2 linked regions of the Actinoalloteichus fjordicus genome follow. Each later gene encodes a partner of the first gene's protein in a complex. Links are inferred from orthologs where the notes say so. Each region holds a gene or a part of one and is shown on either strand. Other genes may lie near its edges.

Evidence for each region.
Region 2: the proteins of nusB (region 1) and rpsJ are in contact, whole or in part, in a solved structure (PDB 3D3B), measured with the Escherichia coli proteins. The link is inferred for Actinoalloteichus fjordicus from one-to-one orthologs.

The regions. Positions count from the first base shown.
Region 1 is NZ_CP016076.1:2,737,974-2,744,229, forward strand. The notes cover bases 1,865-4,690. They hold nusB (transcription antitermination factor NusB), read left to right. Parts: upstream 1,865-2,980; coding sequence 2,981-3,400; downstream 3,401-4,690. Other genes in these bases: UA74_RS12255 (M24 family metallopeptidase), read left to right, coding at 1,865-2,314; efp (elongation factor P), read left to right, coding at 2,418-2,981; bldD (transcriptional regulator BldD), read right to left, coding at 3,466-3,954; pyrR (bifunctional pyr operon transcriptional regulator/uracil phosphoribosyltransferase PyrR), read left to right, coding at 4,210-4,690. Outside these bases: UA74_RS12250 (glycoside hydrolase family 6 protein), read right to left, coding at 3-983; more of UA74_RS12255, read left to right, coding at 1,205-1,864; more of pyrR, read left to right, coding at 4,691-4,860; UA74_RS12280 (aspartate carbamoyltransferase catalytic subunit), read left to right, coding at 4,857-5,786; UA74_RS12285 (dihydroorotase), read left to right, coding at 5,786-6,256. UniProt on the Escherichia coli protein: Part of the processive rRNA transcription and antitermination complex (rrnTAC). The complex forms an RNA-chaperone ring around the RNA exit tunnel of RNA polymerase (RNAP).
Region 2 is NZ_CP016076.1:643,380-649,673, reverse strand. The notes cover bases 2,332-5,195. They hold rpsJ (30S ribosomal protein S10), read right to left. Parts: upstream 3,985-5,195; coding sequence 3,679-3,984; downstream 2,332-3,678. Other genes in these bases: tuf (elongation factor Tu), read right to left, coding at 4,456-5,195; rplC (50S ribosomal protein L3), read right to left, coding at 2,994-3,644; rplD (50S ribosomal protein L4), read right to left, coding at 2,332-2,994. In the rest of the region: rpsC (30S ribosomal protein S3), read right to left, coding at 1-325; rplV (50S ribosomal protein L22), read right to left, coding at 325-756; rpsS (30S ribosomal protein S19), read right to left, coding at 809-1,090; rplB (50S ribosomal protein L2), read right to left, coding at 1,109-1,942; rplW (50S ribosomal protein L23), read right to left, coding at 1,988-2,287; more of rplD, read right to left, coding at 2,284-2,331; more of tuf, read right to left, coding at 5,196-5,649; fusA (elongation factor G), read right to left, coding at 5,880-6,294. UniProt on the Escherichia coli protein: Involved in the binding of tRNA to the ribosomes. Part of the processive rRNA transcription and antitermination complex (rrnTAC). The complex forms an RNA-chaperone ring around the RNA exit tunnel of RNA polymerase (RNAP).

The sequences.
Region 1 (6,256 bases):
CCTCAGCCGACCGGCCCCGCCGCCACGGCGAGGTCATAGGCCAGCTGCGGGACGAACTGGCCGGCAGGCGCCGCGCAGCCGTCGGCCTCGCCGGGCAGCTTGACCCACAGGAAGGCGTCGATCGCCGCGTCCCCGGTGTCGGTGGTGCTGGGCGTCCCGATGGCCCGGCCTGCCGGGTCGCACCACTGCGAGCCGGCCGGACCGTTGCCGTTACGACTGGTGTCGATCACCGCGCCGAGACCGGACACACCCGTCGCGGCCAGCACGGCCTTGGCGTAGGCCGTCTCGTCGGCCGTCCAGCGGTAGTTGGAGACGTTCGTCGCGATGCCCGCCGCGCCGTCGGCGATCCCCGCCGCCGTCAGCCGCGAGGCCATCTCCCCGGGCGCGTGCCACGCCGAGTGTGAGGCGTCGAGGTAGACGTCGGCCTGGGCGGACCCCGAGGTGAGCGCCGCGACGGCGTAGGTGATCGACGCGGTGACCTCGGCCTGTTCCGACTCGTTCATGCAGGAGTCCATCAACGCCAGCACGTCCGGTTCGAGGATGATCGTGGCTGGCCGGTCGGCGAGTCCGTCGGCGACCCGGTCGACCCAGGTCCGATAGGAGGAGTGATCGGGAGCGCCGCCGCCGCTGTGGTTGCTGCAGTCCCGGTTGGGGATGTTGTAGACGACGAGGATCGGCGTCTGGCCTGCGGCCTGGGCCGCACCGACGAGCCCGTCGACCTGGGCGGTGACGGCGGCCGGATTGTGCTGGGTGAACCACTGCGCCTGCGGGACGGAGGCGATGCGCTCGCCGATCACCGAGGCGCGTCCGTCACCGGGATTCGCCGCCACCCACTGCGCGGCGTTGGTCGTCGGGTTGACGTAGAAGGTGTCGTCGGCCTGCTGCGGTGTCGCAGCAGCCTGCGGGGTCGCGATGCCGCCGATCGCCGCCGTCGCGGCCAGGACGGCGCTCAGCGTCGCGCCGATGATGGTCCTGCTGGTCATGCTCTCTCCTCGGGTCGGTGATGCGAGAGTCCGATCTCGGTGGTTGTGAGCGCTCCCAGACAGGACCAGATTACGATCAGATCTCGGCGGCGATGCGTCCGCTCAGCGGTCGTTCTGCTGCGCCGAACGGCGCAGTCACCCGGTCTCGAGGCTGCGGTGTCGGTCGTCGCCGCCGGGCGGGACGCCGTGTTCGGGCCTCGCTGACTCTTATGCTGCCTGCCATGCCAGAAACCCATTCCCGCCGCCGCGAGGCGCTGCGCACGCTGCTCCGCACCGCGAATCTGGACGCGCTGCTGGTGACCGACCTGCTCAACGTCCGTTATCTGACCGGATTCACCGGGTCCAACGCCGCACTGCTGGTGCATGCCGAGGACACCGCGCACGCCGAGACGCGCACCACGTTCTGCACCGACGGGCGCTACCTCACCCAGGCGGGCGAGCAGGTCCCGGACCTGGAGCGGGTGATCGAACGCGCCTCCGGAACGGCGTTGGCCGCTCGATCCGGCGCGGAGGCTGCGGCTCATCGCCGCACGGGTTTCGAGAGTCATAAGGTGACCGTCGACGCACTGGACGTCCTGGCGGGCGCCGCCGAGGGCGTCGATCTGGTGCGGAGCCCCGGCCTGGTGGAGGAGTTGCGGCTGGTCAAGGACGACGAGGAGGTCGAGGCGCTCCGGATGGCCTGTGCCGCCGCGGACCGGGCGCTCGCCGAGCTGCTCGCCGCCGACGGGCTGCGCGCGGGCCGTGCCGAGGTCGACGTGGCCCGTGATCTGGAGGCGCGGATGCGGGACAACGGTGCCGCCGGGCCGTCCTTCGAGACGATCGTCGCCTCCGGTGCGAACTCCGCAGTTCCGCATCACCGGCCGACCGAGAAGGCGCTCCGAACGGGCGACCTCATCAAGATCGACTTCGGCGCACTCGTCGACGGTTATCACTCGGACATGACCCGTACGATGGTGCTCGGGCAGCCCGCCGACTGGCAGCAGGAGCTGTATGAGCTGGTCAGGCTCTCGCAGGCGGCGGGAAGAGCCGCGTTGTCCGTCGGTGTCGAGGTGCGTGACGTCGATGCTGCCGCGCGCAAGGTCATCGAGGCCGCAGGCCGAGGCGAGGACTTCCTGCACGGTCTCGGCCACGGCGTCGGACTGGAGGTCCATGAGGCTCCGAGCCTGTCCAAGGCGGGTGACGGTAGACTGATCGCCGGTATGGCCGTCACCGTCGAGCCCGGCGTGTACCTGTCCGGGCGCGGCGGCGTCCGCATCGAGGACACCCTCGTCGTTCGTGACGGCGAGCCGGAACTCCTCACCCTGACTACGAAGGAACTCGTGGTCGTCTGACGTAGTTCGCGTCGCATCGCCGCGGTCGTCGCAGAGCGGCCGCGGCCCGTCCCTGCACCGGCCCGTCTTCTCGGGCCCACTCGACACAGGAGAGACCACCACAGTGGCGACCACCAACGACCTCAAGAACGGACTGGTTCTCAACCTCGACGGCCAGCTCTGGACCGTCGTGTCGTTCCAGCACGTCAAGCCAGGCAAGGGCGGCGCCTTCGTGCGCACCACACTGAAGAACGTGCTCTCCGGCAAGGTCGTGGACAAGACCTTCAACGCGGGCGTGAAGGTCGAGACGGCCAACGTCGACAAGCGCGAGATGACCTATCTCTACGCCGACGGCAGCGATTACGTGTTCATGGACAGCGAGACCTTCGAGCAGCTTCCGGTGCCGGACGCCACCGTCGGGGACGCGGCCAAGTTCATGCTCGAGAATCAGACCGCCGTCGTGGCGGTGCACGAGGGCATCGCGCTCTACGTCGAACTGCCCGCCTCGGTGGAGCTCGTCGTGAAGCACACCGATCCCGGCCTGCAGGGTGACCGCTCCACCGGCGGCACCAAGCCAGCCGAGCTGGAGACCGGCGCCGAGATCAGCGTTCCCCTGTTCCTCAACAGCGGCGACAAGGTCAAGGTCGACACCCGCGACGGGCGCTACCTGGGCCGCGTGAACTCGTAATGGGCTCGCGCAGCAAAGCCCGCAAACGCGCCGTCGACCTGCTCTATGAGGCCGACGTCCGTTCTGTGGACCCGATCACCCTGCTCGCGGATCGCGTGGGCGTGCCGGACCTGGCTCCGGTCAACGACTACACGGTGACCCTCGTCGAGGGCGTCACCGAGCACCGACGGCGGATCGACGAGTTGATCTCGGAGTACGCCGAGGGCTGGACCCTGGCCAGGATGCCCCCGGTGGACCGGGCCGTCCTGCGGCTGGGCCTCTTCGAGCTGCTGTGGTCGGACGAGGTGGACGACAAGGTCGCCATCGACGAGGCCGTGGAACTGGCGAAGACGTTGTCCACGGACAACTCGCCGAGATTCGTCAACGGCATCCTCGACCGGCTGGCCAAGATCGCCGACCGGCTGCGCGCGGCGAGCTGACGCCTCGGGGGCGCCGTCATGTCGCACATGACGGCGCCCCGAGACGCTTTCAGCAGACGCGCAGCTCACTCCTCCTTGGCGGGTCGCGCCTCAGGAGGAAGGACCCCCCAGTCGATGAGCTGCTCGGTGAGTTCCCCCGGCGACATGTCATAGATGATCGCCAGCGACCGAAGGTCTTCGGTCCTGATCGAGAGCACCTTGCCGTTGTAGTCGCCCCGTTGGCTCTGGATGGTGGCCGCATAGCGAGCCAGCGGACCGACCTTCTCCGCAGGCAGCTGTTGCAGACGTTCCAGATTTATCACGATCTTCGTGGCGGGCTCCGCCCCGGACGGCACCCTGCCCTCCGGAAGCAGTTCCGCCACGGGCACGCCGTAGAAGTCGGCCAGTTCAGCGAGCTTCTGGACGGTGACCGCCCGGTCGCCGCGTTCGTACGAACCGACGACGACGGCCTTCCACCGGCCGCCTGACTTCTGCTCGACCCCATGCAGCGACAGCCCTTGTTGCTGGCGGATCGCGCGGAGCTTGGCGCCCAGCGCCTTGGCGTAGTCGCCCATGTGGCGGTTCTCCGTTTCGTTCGCCCCGTCAGCCTCTAGACAGGTCTGCGGGAATGCCCAGATCAATACGCAGAGTAATGTTCGCTTGCCGTCGTCACCAGGTCAAGCCGGTGAGACTGCTACAGCCGGGCGAGTTTCTGACACCACCCGGAAGATTGACAATCGCACACTGCTACCGTCCGAGCCGTCCGAGACCCTCGGACCCCGACGTCCTTTAACGACCCGTCCAGCGAGGCGGGGAAGGAGGTCCAGACCGTGGCGCCACGCTCAGCACGAGCGGGTGCGGCGGGCTCCGGCGAGCGTGAGCTGCTCGTCGAGGCCGACGTCGCACGGACCATTGCCCGGATGGCCCATCAGATCATCGAGAAGACCGCGCTGGACGCGCCCGACGCGCCGCACGTCGTCCTGCTGGGCATCCCGACCAGAGGCGCCCCGCTGGCCAGGCGGCTCTCCGCCAAGATCGCCGAATTCACCGGTGTGACGATTCCCACGGGAACGCTGGACGTCACGCTCTATCGTGACGATCTGCGCCGCCGACCGGCCCGCCCGCTGGAGCCGACGAGCCTGCCCGACGGCGGTCTCGACGACGCGCTGGTGGTGCTCGTCGACGACGTCCTGTTCTCCGGGCGGACCGTGCGAGCCGCGCTCGACGCCCTCCGCGACCACGGCAGACCCGCCGCCGTCCAGCTCGCCGTCCTCATCGACCGAGGCCACCGCGAGCTGCCGATCCGCGCCGACTACGTGGGCAAGAACGTGCCGACCGCCCGTCGCGAGGAGGTCTGGGTCCGGTTGACCGAACTCGACGGCGCGGACGCGGTGCTGCTGCGCCGCTCTGAGCCCGATGCCGCAGGCGCCGTCCCCTCGGCGGACTCGCCTGGTGACGGGCCTGCCGGAGACGCTCGATGAGGCATCTGCTGTCCATCGCCGACCTCGACGCGCAGGCGGCGAGCACCCTGCTCGACACCGCGGACCGGCTGGAGCAGACGCTGCTCGGTCGGCAGGTGCGCAAACTGCCGACCCTGCGGGGTCGCACCGTCGTCACGGTGTTCTACGAGAACTCCACTCGCACGCGGGTCTCCTTCGAGATCGCGGGAAAGTGGATGAGCGCCGATGTGATCAATGTCTCCATCGGTGGTTCCTCGGTGGGCAAGGGCGAGTCGCTGCGCGACACCGCGCTCACCCTGGCCGCGGCGGGCGCGGACTGCGTGGTCGTCCGACACCCCGCCTCCGGTGCGGCCCACCGGCTGGCCCAGTGGCTGGCGCACACCGGGGTGGCGGTGGTCAACGCGGGCGACGGCACCCACGAGCACCCCACCCAGGCCCTGCTGGACGCGCAGACCCTGCGGCAGCGACTCGGCGACATCGCCGGGCGACGGATCGCGGTGGTGGGCGACGTCCTGCACAGCCGCGTCGCACGGTCGAACGTGCTGCTCCTCACTCTGCTGGGCGCCCAGGTCGTCCTCGTCGCCCCGCCGACCCTGCTGCCGAGCGGTGTCGGCTCGTGGCCGGTGGAGGTGAGTCACGACCTCGACGCCGTGCTCGGCGGCGTCGACGCGGTGATGATGCTGCGGGTGCAGGCCGAGCGGATGCACGGCGGCTTCTTCCCCTCCGCCCGTGAGTACGCCGTGGACTACGGCTTGAACCGGCGACGCCTCGACCTGCTCCCGGAACACGCGCCCGTGCTGCATCCGGGGCCGATGCTGCGTGGCATGGAGATCAGCTCCGCCGTCGCGGACTCCGGACGTGCCCTGGTCACCGAGCAGGTGCGCAACGGGGTTCACCTGCGGATGGCCGTGCTCTATCACCTGCTGGCCGGAGAGGAGGTCGAGTGATGACCTCGACCGAGATCGACTCGTCGCCCGTGCTGCTCCGAGGCGTGCGGCCCTACGGTGAGGGCGAGCCCGTCGACCTGCTCGTGGCGGACGGTCGAATCGTTGCGATCGACGCGGCAGGCTCCGTCGACGCGGGTCAGGCCGAGGTGGTGGACGCGGCAGGTCTCGTCGCGCTGCCCGGCTTCGTCGACCTGCACACCCACCTGCGAGAGCCGGGACGCGAGGACGCGGAGACCATCGACACCGGGTCGGCCTCCGCCACACTCGGCGGCTACACCGCCGTGTTCGCCATGGCCAACACCGATCCGGTGGCCGACAACGCGGTGCTCGTCGAGCACGTCTGGCGGCGCGGTCGCGAGGTCGGCCTCGTCGACGTGCACCCGGTCGGCGCCGTCACGGTGGGGCTGGGGGGCGAGCGGCTCGCCGAACTGGGCGGCATGGCCCGCTCGGCCGCGCAGGTCCGGATGTTC
Region 2 (6,294 bases), 2.1 Mb from region 1 along the record:
CGGAACCCTTGACCTCAAGGATGTTGAGCTGGATCTGCTTCTTGGTCAGCTTCTCCAGCTCACCGCGGATGCGGTCGGCCTCCGCGCCGCGGCGGCCGATCACGATGCCGGGCCGTGCGGTGTGGATGTCGACGCGGACCCGGTCTCGGGTGCGCTCGATCTCCACCTTGGAGATGCCTGCCCGCTCCATGCCCTTGGAGAGCATTCGGCGGATCTTGACGTCCTCCGACACATACTCGGCGTACTGCTTGTCGGCGTACCAGCGGGACTTCCAGTCGGTGGTGATCCCCAGCCGGAAGCCGTGCGGGTTGATTTTCTGACCCACTACCGGGCACTTCCCTTCACGCTGGACTTGCGAGTCCGGCCCGTGGCCTGCGGCCGGGACTCGACCTCGACGGTGATGTGGCTGGTCCGCTTACGGACCCGGTACGCGCGGCCCTGAGCCCGCGGCCGGATGCGCTTCAGCGTCGGCCCCTCGTCCACGTAGATGCTGCTGATCCAGAGCGTCTCCGGATCGAGGTCGAGGTTGTTCTCGGCGTTGGCGATGGCGCTCGCAAGCACCTTCTCGACCGGCTCGCTGGCAGACTGCGGCGCGAACCGGAGCACGGCCAGGGCCTCCTGAGCGTGACGGCCCCTGACGAGATCGACCACGCGGCGCACCTTCATCGGCGTGGCGCGGACATAGCGGGCCCGCGCCACGGCACGCGACGGCGTCTCTTCGCCTTCCGGCGCCACAGCGTCGTTTCGGGCGTTCATCGCTGTTTCCCCTTGCTCTTGCTAGTCCGTGAATCTCGCGTCGAAGCCCGCGTCAGCGGCGGCGAGACCTGCGGTCTTCCTTGACGTGACCTTTGAAGGTGCGGGTCGGGGCGAACTCGCCCAGCTTGTGACCCACCATCGCCTCGGACACGAACACCGGGACGTGCTTGCGACCGTCGTGCACGGCGAACGTGTGCCCGAGCATGTCCGGAATGATCGTCGAGCGCCGGGACCAGGTCTTGATCACCGTCTTCTTGCCGGACTCGTTCAGTACGTCCACCTTCTTGAGCAGGTGGTCGTCGACGAACGGGCCCTTCTTCAGGCTGCGTGGCATCCTTCACTCCCTCCCTGCTCAGCGCTTCTTGCCGGTGCGGCGTCGGCGGACGATGAGCTTGTCACTCGGCTTGTTACGACGCGTACGACCCTCGGGCTTACCAGCCGGGTTCACCGGGTGGCGACCACCGGAGGTCTTACCCTCACCACCACCGTGGGGGTGGTCGACCGGGTTCATGGCGACACCACGGACGGTCGGGCGCTTGCCCTTCCACCGCATCCGTCCCGCCTTGCCCCAGTTGATGTTGCCCTGCTCGGAGTTGCCGACCTCACCGATCGTGGCGCGACAACGCACGTCCACGTTGCGGATCTCACCGGACGGCATCCGGAGCTGGGCGTAGGGCCCGTCCTTGGCGACCAGCTGCACACTGGCACCCGCCGACCTGGCGATCTTGGCGCCGCCGCCGGGCCGAAGCTCGATGGCGTGCACCACGGTGCCGGTCGGGATGTTGCGCAGCGGCAGGTTGTTGCCCGGCTTGATGTCAGCCCGGGGACCGCTCTCGATCACGTCGCCCTGGCGCGTCTTCTCCGGGGCGATGATGTAGCGCTTCTCGCCGTCCGCGTAGTGCAGCAGCGCGATGCGGGCGGTGCGGTTCGGGTCGTACTCGATGTGCGCGACCTTGGCAGGCACGCCGTCCTTGTCCAACCGACGGAAGTCGATCAGACGGTAGGCGCGCTTGTGGCCACCACCCTTGTGCCGGGTCGTGATCTTTCCGTGCGCGTTACGACCACCGCGGCCGTGCAGCGGACGGACCAGCGACTTCTCCGGCGTCGACCGAGTGATCTCGGCGAAGTCGGCCACGCTGGCACCACGACGACCCGGTGTCGTCGGCTTGTACTTGCGGATGCCCATGTCTGTGCAGTCCTCAGTCGTTCAGTCCGGTTCGGTCCGGCCGCGTCACGCGGACGGCCCGCCGAAGATCTCGATCGGCTTGCTCTCCGGGTGCAAGGTCACGATCGCCCGCTTGGTGTCCTTGCGCTTGCCGTACCCGGTGCGGGTGCGCTTGCGCTTACCCTGACGGTTGAGCGTGTTCACGCTCGCGACCTTCACGCCGAAGACCTGCTCGACGGCGATCTTGATCTGCGTCTTGTTGGCGTCCGGAACCACCACGAAGGTGTACTTCTTCTCCTCGAGAAGGCCGTAGCTCTTCTCGGAGACGACCGGAGCAACCAAGATGTCGCGAGGGTCGGGGATCACTTCCCAGCCTCCCCATCTGAGTCGGACTCGGTAGCGTCGGCGCTCGCGCCGGACCGAGCGGTGGCCTTGCCAGACCGCCGGGCCGAGCCGGAGAGGAAGCTCTCCAGAGCCGCCTTCGTGAACACCAGGTCGTCGTTGACCAGCACGTCGTACGTGTTGAGCTGGTCGGGAGCGATCAGGTGCACGTCGGAAAGGTTGCGCAGGCTCTGCCAGCCCAGGACGTCCTCACGGTGCAGGACGACCAGCACGCGGCGGGCCTCGGTGATCGTGCGCAGCGCCTGACGAGCGAACTTCGTCGAGGGCTTCTCGCCGTCCACCAGCGAGGTGACCACGTGCAGCTGCCCCTCGCGGGCCCGGTCGGAGAGGGCACCGCGCAGAGCGGCGGCCTTCATCTTCTTGGGCGTCCGCTGGGAGTAGTCGCGCGGAGTCGGGCCGTGCACGACACCACCGCCGACGAACTGCGGCGCACGAACCGAACCCTGACGGGCGCGGCCGGTGCCCTTCTGGCGGTACGGCTTACGCCCACCGCCGCGAACCTCGCCGCGGGTCTTCGTGTCGTGCGTGCCCTGCCGAGCCGCCGCCTGCTGCGCGACCACGACCTGGTGCATCAGGGCCATGTTCGCCTGGACGTCGAAGACGTCGGCGGGCAGCTCGATGCTGCCGTCGGCCTTGCCGTCCGGGGTCTTGATCTCAACATTCGCGCTCATCAGACACCGCCCTTAGCAGCGCTCTTGACCAGCACGAGGCCGCCCTTCGGGCCGGGAACCGCACCCTTGAGCAGGATGAGTCCCGCCTCGAGGTCGACCCGGTGCACGGTCAGGTTCTGCGTGGTGACCCGCACGTTGCCCATGCGTCCGGCCATCCGGACGCCCTTGAAGACGCGACCGGGAGTGGCGCAGCCGCCGATGGAGCCGGGCGAGCGGTGCTTGCGCTGAGTACCGTGGCTGGCGCTCAGACCCGCGAAGCCGTGTCGCTTCATGACACCGGCGGTGCCCTTGCCCTTGCTCGTGGCCACGACGTCGACCAGCGTGCCCTGATCGAACACGTCGGCCGTCACCTCCTGGCCGACCTCGTACTCACCGGCGTTGCTGCTGCGCAGCTCCACCAGGTGCCTGCGAGGGGTCACCTTCGCCTTGCTGAAGTGGCCGGTCTCGGGCTTGTTGACCTTACGAGGGTCAATGGCGCCGTATGCCAGCTGGACGGCCGAGTAGCCGTCCTTCTCGTCGGTCCGGATCTGGGTGACCACGTTCGGATCGGCCTTGACGACCGTGACCGGTACGATCCGGTTGTTCTCGTCGAAGACCTGGGACATACCAAGTTTGGTGCCCAGGATCCCCTTGATCTGCTTGTCAGACATGGGTCTCGTTATCTCCGCCGCTCTAGCGCCCGAATCACTGAATGTTGACGTCGACACTGGCCGGCAGGTCGATGCGCATCAGCGCGTCCACCGTCTTCGGCGACGGGTCGAGAATGTCGATCAGACGCTTGTGCGTGCGCATCTCGAAGTGCTCGCGCGAATCCTTGTACTTGTGCGGCGAGCGGATGACGCAGTACACGTTCTTCTCGGTGGGCAGCGGCACAGGTCCGACGACCCGAGCGCCGGTGCGCGTCACGGTCTCGACGATCTTGCGCGCGGACGCGTCGATCGCCTCGTGGTCGTAGGCCTTGAGCCGGATGCGGATCTTCTGTCCCGCCATAGTGGCTTGCCGTTCCTCTAATCTCGTGCCGCTTCTGACTAACACGCTGCGGTTGCCTCGCGTTGATCCCGACCTGGATCCTCCCGGCCCGTGCTGCTCCCCTGCGTAAGGAGACACCCTATTCAGGAAAAAACACTGCCAGTCGTCACCGTCACCCGGTCCACGCGGTCGGGCGTGTCGCGCCCGATGCTCAGACCGATGCCTGTGACGTCATCGGTGGTGTGGATCTCTCGACCCCCTGCACCCCGCAGGGTCCGCTGATGGACCTGCGTTCGTGCAGCCCCGGCCGACACCGATCTCGAGTCGATCCTCAAGGCTGCGGACGCGGGGCGCTCGCGCCGAGGCTGTCGGTTCGCAATGCTTCACCGACAGCCTCCGACGAGCAACCCTTACAGGATGCCATACCCCGAGGTAGGCCTCCAAATCGGGGGTGGGGAGGGCCCCTGGATCAGGAGCCCTCCCCACGGTGAGTCACTTGTTGATCTTGGTGACGCGACCCGCGCCGACGGTGCGACCGCCCTCACGAATCGCCAGACGCAGACCCTCGTCCATCGCGATGGGCTGGATCAGCTCCACCGAGATCGCGGTGTTGTCGCCGGGCATGACCATCTCGGTGCCCTCGGGCAGCGTGACCACGCCGGTCACGTCCGTCGTCCGGAAGTAGAACTGGGGACGGTAGTTGTTGAAGAACGGCGTGTGACGGCCACCCTCGTCCTTCGAGAGGATGTAGACCTCGGCCTCGAAGCTGGTGTGCGGGGTGTTGGAGCCCGGCTTCGTGACGACCATGCCGCGCTCGACCTGCTCGCGCTTGATGCCGCGGAGCAGCAGAGCGGCGTTGTCGCCAGCCTGGCCCTCATCGAGGAACTTGTTGAACATCTCGATGCTGGTGACGGTCGTCTTCAGGGACTTCTCCTTGATGCCGACGACCTCCACCTCCTCGTTCACCTTGACGATGCCGCGCTCGATACGACCGGTGACCACGGTGCCACGACCGGTGATGGTGAAGACGTCCTCCACCGGCATCAGGAACGCCTTGTCGACCTCGCGCTCCGGCTCCGGGATGTTCTCGTCGACCGCGTCCATCAGCTCGAGGAGCTTCGCGCTCCACTCGGCGTCGCCCTCCAGCGCCTTGAGCGCGGAGACGCGCACGACCGGGAGGTCGTCGCCGGGGAACTCCTGAGCCGACAGCAGCTCACGGACCTCCATCTCGACGAGCTCGAAGATCTCCTCGTCGTCCACCATGTCGGCCTTGTTCAGGGCCACCACGATGTAGGGAACGCCGACCTGACGGGCCAGCAGCACGTGCTCACGCGTCTGCGGCATCGGGCCGTCGGTGGCGGCGACCACGAGGATCGCACCGTCCATCTGCGCCGCACCCGTGATCATGTTCTTCACGTAGTCGGCGTGGCCGGGGCAGTCGACGTGCGCGTAGTGACGCTTCTCCGTCTGGTACTCGATGTGCGCGATGGAGATCGTGATGCCGCGCTGCTTCTCCTCGGGCGCCTTGTCGATCGAGTCGAAGGCCATCAGAGGGTTGAGGTCCGGGAACTTGTCGTGCAGGACCTTGGAGATCGCCGCGGTCAGCGTGGTCTTGCCATGGTCGATGTGACCGATGGTGCCGATGTTGACGTGCGGCTTCGTCCGCTCGAACTTCGCCTTCGCCACTGGTTTGTCCTCCTGGACTTAATCTTTCCGCCGCACGGACTGTTGTATGTGCTCGACGGTTTCGATTTTCGCCGCCCATACGAGGCGGCCGATGACATTTCCCCCTCGGAGGGCTCCGGAGCCCGACGGGCACCGGAGCACTTACCGCTGGATTTGCGTCGGCTGGTCGAGCCGCTCACCCGCAGCCGAGCCGAGGAGAACTCCTCGGCAGGCCGCGTTACAGGTGAGACTCACTCACCGGTCGCCTTCGCGATGATCTCCTTTGCGACGTTCGTCGGAACCTCGGCGTAGGAGTCGAACTGCATCGAGTAGTTCGCCCGACCCTGCGTCTTGGAACGCAGGTCGCCGACATACCCGAACATCTCCGACAGAGGAACGAGCGCCTTGACGACGCGCGCACCACTGCGCTCCTCCATGGCCTGGATGTGGCCACGGCGGGAGTTCAGGTCGCCGATGACGTCGCCCATGTAATCCTCAGGGGTCGTCACCTCGACAGCCATCATGGGCTCGAGCAGTGCCGGGGAGGCCTTGCGAGCGGCTTCCTTCATCGCCATCGAACCGGCGATCTTGAACGCCATCTCGGAGGAGTCCACCTCGTGGTAGGCGCCGTCCAGCAGGGTGAACTTCAGCCCCACCAGCGGGTAG